Rhodovastum atsumiense: one gene and its partner. The protein of the gene in region 1 interacts with the protein of each later gene in a pairwise test. Links are inferred from orthologs where the notes say so. Each region holds a gene or a part of one and is shown on either strand. Other genes may lie near its edges.

What was found. The genes of interacting proteins can lie anywhere in the genome.
Region 2: the proteins of uvrA (region 1) and uvrB interact in binary tests that used the Escherichia coli proteins (3 or more experiments, as listed by UniProt). The link is inferred for Rhodovastum atsumiense from one-to-one orthologs.

Annotation. Positions count from the first base shown.
Region 1 is NZ_OW485601.1:5,953,859-5,957,331, reverse strand. Bases 71-3,473 are described here. They hold uvrA (excinuclease ABC subunit UvrA), read right to left. Parts: upstream 3,130-3,473; coding sequence 271-3,129; downstream 71-270. Other genes in these bases: ssb (single-stranded DNA-binding protein), read left to right, coding at 3,321-3,473. UniProt on the Escherichia coli protein: The UvrABC repair system catalyzes the recognition and processing of DNA lesions. UvrA is an ATPase and a DNA-binding protein. A damage recognition complex composed of 2 UvrA and 2 UvrB subunits scans DNA for abnormalities.
Region 2 is NZ_OW485601.1:1,769,009-1,772,075, reverse strand. Bases 28-3,024 are described here. They hold uvrB (excinuclease ABC subunit UvrB), read right to left. Parts: upstream 2,618-3,024; coding sequence 437-2,617; downstream 28-436. Other genes in these bases: NBY65_RS07905 (YgjV family protein), read right to left, coding at 2,707-3,024; NBY65_RS07915 (serine hydrolase domain-containing protein), read left to right, coding at 28-264. In the rest of the region: more of NBY65_RS07915, read left to right, coding at 1-27; more of NBY65_RS07905, read right to left, coding at 3,025-3,067. UniProt on the Escherichia coli protein: The UvrABC repair system catalyzes the recognition and processing of DNA lesions. A damage recognition complex composed of 2 UvrA and 2 UvrB subunits scans DNA for abnormalities.

The DNA of each region.
Region 1 (3,473 bases):
TATATCACCGGACCGGATCAACCGGTCGGAGCCTTCTATCGTGGAGGGAATGAACGAGTGAGGGGCGGTCAAATGCCGGAAAGGCAACAGCAAACCACGCCTCGCATTCGGATATAATTGCTGGCGAGGGCTGGCGAACGCCACATGGTTGCTCTCTCTCACTCCGTAAGCCGGAAGGAATGCGCTTTTAAACCACGGCGCGTTGCCGCAGTCAATGGAAATGCACATCATGAACGTGGATAATCTGTTAAACGATCGAATTCCGTGATTTCAGGCCCGCTTGCGCGAGCGTTCCGGCCGGCGCGGCGCCAGCAGCGGGGCGAGGAAGCGGCCGGTATGGCTCTCGGCGTTGGCTGCGACCTGCTCGGGCGTGCCTTCGGCGACGATGCGCCCGCCGCCTTCGCCGCCTTCCGGCCCAAGATCGATGATCCAGTCCGCGGTCTTGATGACTTCCAGGTTGTGCTCGATCACCACCACCGTGTTGCCGGCATCGACCAGCGCGTGCAGCACCTCCAGCAGCTTGCGTACGTCCTCGAAATGCAGGCCGGTGGTGGGTTCGTCGAGGATGTAGAGCGTGCGCCCGGTGGCGCGGCGGGCCAGTTCCTTGGACAGCTTGATGCGCTGCGCCTCGCCGCCGGAGAGCGTGGTGGCCTGCTGTCCCAGGCTGATATAGCCAAGCCCGACCTGCTGCAGGATCTTCAGCCGGTCATGGATGCGGTTGACGGCAGAGAAATAGGGCACCGCCTCGTCCACCGTCATCGCCAGCACGTCGGCGATCGACTTGTCGCGGAACTTCACTTCCAGCGTCTCGCGATTGTAGCGCTTGCCCTTGCAGGTGTCGCAGGTGACGAAGATGTCGGGCAGGAAGTGCATCTCGATCTTCAGCACGCCGTCGCCCTGGCAGGCCTCGCAGCGCCCGCCCTTGACGTTGAAGGAGAAGCGGCCGGGCTTGTAGCCGCGCGCGCGGGATTCCGGCAATTCGGCGAACCAGTCGCGGATTGGCGCGAACAGGTCGGTGTAGGTGGCCGGGTTCGATCGCGGTGTGCGGCCGATCGGCGACTGGTCGATGTCGATGATCTTGTCGAGCAGATCGAGCCCTTCGATGCGGCCATGCGGCGCCGGCACCTCGCCGCTGCCCATCAGCCGGCGGCTGACCGCCTTGTAGAGCGTGTCGATCACCAGCGTGGACTTGCCGCCGCCGGAGACCCCGGTGACGCAGGTGAAGGTGCCGAGCGGGAAGGCCGCGGTGACGTCCTTGAGGTTGTTGCCCTTGGCGCCGACGACGCGAAGGATGCGGTCCTTCTGCAGCGGGCGGCGCATCGGCGGCACCTCGATCCGCCTGCGCCCCGAGAGATAGGCGCCGGTGAGGGAGGTGGGATGCGCGGCGACCTGCGCCGGCGTGCCCTTGGCCACCACCTCGCCGCCATGGATGCCGGCCGCCGGCCCCATGTCGATCAGGTGGTCGGCGGCGCGGATCGCGTCCTCATCATGCTCGACCACCAACACGGTGTTGCCGAGCGATTTCAGCCGCCGCAGCGTTGCCAGCAGCCGTTCGTTGTCGCGCTGGTGCAGCCCGATCGAAGGCTCGTCCAGCACATACAGCACGCCGGTCAGGCCCGAGCCGATCTGGGACGCGAGGCGGATGCGCTGGCTCTCCCCGCCCGAAAGGGTGGTGGAGCCGCGCGCGAGCGTGAGGTAGTCGAGCCCCACATCCACCAGGAAGGTCAGGCGTTCGATGATCTCGCGCAGGATGCGGCGGGCGATCTCGGCGCGTTGCGGCGTCAGCGTGGGCATCACCTCGTTGAACCAGGCCAGCGCCCGGCGGATCGACAGCTCGGAGGCTTCGGCGATGGTGCTGCCGGCGACCTTGACCGCCAGCGCCTCCGGCTTGAGGCGGGCGCCGTGGCAGGTGGCGCAGGGCTTTTCCGCCTGGTAACGGCTGAGGTCCTCGCGTACCCAGGCGCTGTCGGTTTCCTGGAAACGGCGCTGCAGGTTGCGCAGCACGCCCTCGAACGGCTTGGTCACCGTGTACTGGCGGACCCCGTCCTTGTAGGTCATCGCCACCGGTTCCTCGCCGGTGCCGTTGAGGATGGCGTCGCAGACGCGCTTCGGCAGCTCACTCCAGGGGGTGCGGGGCGACACCTTGAAATGCTTGGCCAGGCTCTGCAGCGTCTGGTCGTAATACGGGCTCTGCGCATTGGCCCAGGGCAGCACCGCGCCGGCACCGAGGGCGACGCGCTCATCCGGCACCACCAGATGCGGGTCGAAGAAGGTCTCCACGCCCAGCCCGTCGCAGGCCGGGCAGGCGCCGTGCGGGGAGTTGAAGCTGAACAGCCGCGGCTCGATCTCCTCGATCGAGAAGCCGCTGACCGGGCAGGCGAAGCGCGAGGAGAACACGGTGCGCTCCCCGTCGTCGGCGCCCTCGGCATAGACCACGCCGTCGGCAAGGCCGAGCGCCGTCTCGAAACTGTCGGCGAGGCGCTGCTGCACGCCGTCGCGCACCACGATGCGGTCCACCACCGCCTCGATGTCGTGCTTGATCTTGCGGTTCAGCGACGGCACCTCGCCGATTTCGTAGAGCTTGCCGTCAACCTTGACGCGGGTGAAGCCGCGGCGCTGCAGCTCGGCCAGTTCCTTGCGGTACTCGCCCTTGCGGTCGCGCACCACGGGCGCCAGCAGCAGCAACCGTGTTCCTTCCTTCATCGCCATGACCCGGTCGACCATCTGGCTGACCGTCTGCGCCTCGATCGGCAGGCCGGTGGCGGGCGAATAGGGCACGCCCACCCGCGCCCAGAGCAGGCGCATGTAGTCGTGGATCTCGGTGACGGTGCCGACGGTGGAGCGCGGGTTGCGGCTGGTGGTCTTCTGCTCGATGGAAATGGCGGGCGAGAGGCCCTCGATCGCATCGACGTCGGGCTTGCCCATCAGCTCCAGGAATTGCCGTGCATAGGCCGAGAGCGATTCGACGTAGCGGCGCTGGCCCTCGGCATAGATCGTATCGAAGGCAAGCGATGACTTGCCCGACCCCGACAGGCCGGTGATCACGGTCAGGCTGTCGCGCGGGATCTCGACATCCACGTTCTTGAGATTGTGCTCGCGCGCACCGCGCACGCGGATGGAGCCGGCCATCGGTGGGTCGTCCTTGTGTCGGGTCTTGGGAAGGGGGTGGATTGTGTTCTTGAACTGTTCCCCCTATATGGACCTTCCGGGCCGGCTTGGGAAGCCTGCAGAGCATGCACAGGCTGCCATGCTGGGGGCCGGCGCTGGCCTGCCCACCGGGTCCCGGCTAGTGTGGAACGAGTGAATCGGGACGAGACATCATGGCAGGCAGTGTGAACAAGGTCATCCTGGTGGGCAATGTGGGGCGTGACCCCGAGGTGCGGAACACCCAGGACGGGTCGAAAATCGTCCAGTTCAGCCTGGCCACCAGCGAGACCTGGAACGACCGTGCCTCGGGCGAGCGCAAGGAGCGC
Region 2 (3,067 bases), 4.2 Mb from region 1 along the record:
GATCCCGCCTGGGCCGGTGCCTGGACCTGCCTGGCCCAGAACGCCCGCCTGGACGTGGTCGTCACCGGCGAGACGGCCTATTTGCGCATCGGCGCGGGAGCGTTGCTGCGGGATCTGCCCCTGCGCCCGATTGGCGAGGGGCGGGCGCTGACGCTGCGCAGCGAAGGTCCCTGGACCCAGCGCGCCTGCCTGCAGTTCACCGGCGGGGAATTGCGGCTGGTGACCAGCCGGTCCCGCACGCTGCGCTTTACGCGGGCATCTTAAGGCAAGGGCTCCGCCCTTGACCCGCCAAGGGCCACAAGGCCCTTGGATCCCGCGACGCGCTGCGCGGCACAGAGTCTTGGGTTCCAAGGGCGTAGCCCTTGGTGGAGGTCCAGGAGGCGAAGCCTCCTGGCGGATCGGGCCGCGAAGCGGACCGATGGGCAGCGCCCCGCGATCAGCGTCCGCGGCGTCCGCGTTTCGCCTTCTTCGGATCGTATCCCCCCCCGCCGGGCCCGAGCGGCTCGGGGGTGCGGTCGCGCCGGGGGCGCAGCGAGGCGGAGGGTGCGGGCGGCGGCTCCAGGCCGAGGTCCAGGGCTTCCAGCCGCTTGATCTCGTCGCGCAGCCGGGCCGCTTCCTCGAATTCCAGGTCCGCGGCGGCGGCGCGCATCCGCTTTTCCAGCTCGGCGATGCTGGCCCTGAGGTCCTTGCCGACGAATTCGGTGGTGGCCGTATCGGCGACCGGGGCAACGGTCACGTAGTCCTGTTCGAACACGCTCTCCAGCACCTTGCCGATCTGTTTCTTCACCGATTGCGGGGTGATGCCGTGTGCCTCGTTCCAGGCCTGCTGCTTGGCGCGGCGGCGCTCGGTTTCCTCGATGGCGAAGCGCAGGCTGCCGGTCATGGTGTCGGCGTACAGGATCACCCGGCCCTCGACGTTGCGGGCGGCGCGGCCGATGGTCTGGATCAGGCTGGTCTGGCTGCGCAGGAAGCCTTCCTTGTCGGCATCCAGGATCGCCACCAGCGCGCATTCCGGGATATCGAGTCCCTCGCGCAGCAGGTTGATGCCGACCAGCACGTCGAACACGCCGAGCCGCAGGTCGCGGATGATCTCGATCCGCTCCAGCGTGTCGATGTCGGAGTGCAGGTAGCGCACCTTCACCCCGTTCTCGTTGAGGTATTCGGTGAGGTCCTCGGCCATGCGCTTGGTCAGGGTGGTGACCAGCACGCGCGCGCCGCGGGCGGTGGTGGCGCGGCATTCGGCGAGCAGGTCGTCCACCTGCCGCTCGACCGGGCGGACTTCCACCACCGGGTCGATCAGCCCGGTCGGGCGGATGACCTGCTCGGCGAAGCTGCCGCCGGTGCGTTCCATCTCCCACGGCCCGGGGGTTGCCGAGACGAAGATCGTCTGCGGGCGGAAGCGCTCCCATTCCTCGAATTTCAGCGGGCGGTTGTCGAGGCAGGAGGGCAGGCGGAAGCCGAATTCCGAGAGCACCGACTTGCGGGCGTGGTCACCGCGCTCCATGCCGCCGATCTGCGGCACGGTGACGTGGCTTTCGTCCACGATCAGCAGCGCGTTCTCCGGCAGGTACTCGAACAGGGTGGGGGGCGGCTCGCCCGGGTTGCGGCCGGAGAGATAGCGGGAATAGTTCTCGATGCCCTTGCAGGAGCCGGTGGTCTCCATCATCTCGATGTCGAAGGTGGTGCGCTGCTGCAGCCGCTCGACCTCCAGCAATTTTCCCGCCGCGGTGAACGCCTCCAGGCGTTGCTTCAGTTCGACCTTGATGTCGGCGATCGCCTGGGTCAGGGTCGGCCGCGGCGTCACGTAGTGGCTGTTGGCGTAGACGGTGACGGCATCCAGCTTCGTCGCCACCGTGCCGGTCAGCGGGTCGAATTCGCCGATGCTTTCGATCTCGTCGCCGAACAGCGTCACGCGCCAGGCGCGGTCCTCGTAATGGCTCGGCCAGATGTCGACGACTTCGCCGCGCAGGCGGAAGGTGCCGCGCGAGAAGCCGGCATCATTGCGGCGGTATTGCAATTCCACCAGTGCCTTGGCGAGCGCATCGCGGTCGATCCGCCCGCCCGCCTGCAGCTTGACCACCATGCGCGCGTAGGTTTCGACCGAACCGATGCCGTAGATGCAGGAGACCGAGGCGACGATGATGACGTCGTTGCGTTCGAGCAGGGCCTGGGTCGCGGCGTGGCGCATGCGGTCGATCTGCTCGTTGATCTGCGCGTCCTTCTCGATATAGGTGTCGGTGCGCGGGACGTAGGCTTCCGGCTGGTAGTAATCGTAGTAGCTGACGAAGTACTCGACCGCGTTGTCCGGGAAGAACGCCTTCATCTCCCCGTAGAGCTGGGCCGCCAGCGTCTTGTTGGGGGCGAGGATCAGGGTGGGCTTCTGCACCGCCTCGATCACCTTCGCCATGGTGAAGGTCTTGCCCGAGCCGGTCACGCCGAGCAGCACCTGGTCGCGCTCGCCGGCCTCGACGCCGGCCACCAGATCGCGGATGGCCTGAGGCTGGTCGCCGTTGGGCGCGAAGTCGGAGACCACGCGCAGCCGGTTGGTCAGCGGCCTGGCCGCCTGTTTCTGCGGGATGAACAGGACGGGGGCGGCGCGGGTCAGGACCTGGGGCATGACGATATCTCCTTATCCGTGAGATGGCGCCGCGGCCCCGCAGGTCCAGCGCACGGTGCCATTATGCACCGTGGCCCCGTCTTTAAGAGTCAGGCGCCGGCGGCGACCGCGCGCGCCGGGATCACGGGTGCCGGAAGGGCGGTCCGCCGCCGTTCCCGCATGCCGCGCCACAGGCCGATCAGGATCATGCTGACCGCCATGGTGTCCGCGGTCAGGCCCCAGACCGAGCCGACCACCAGGTTGTGGTTGGTCCAGAATGCCTCCGAGCCGAGGAAGGCGAGGCGCAGATGCTGCGGGTCACGCTGCAGCCGGCCGCAGGCCGCCATCAGCAGGCCGCCGAGCGCGAGTACCGAGGGCAGGCCCGACCAGGTGAGCGCGGTCACGACCAGGCTGAAGACGATGGTGGCGGCAACCGCGAGGTTGCGCAGCAGCGGCTTGCGCAGCAGCGAG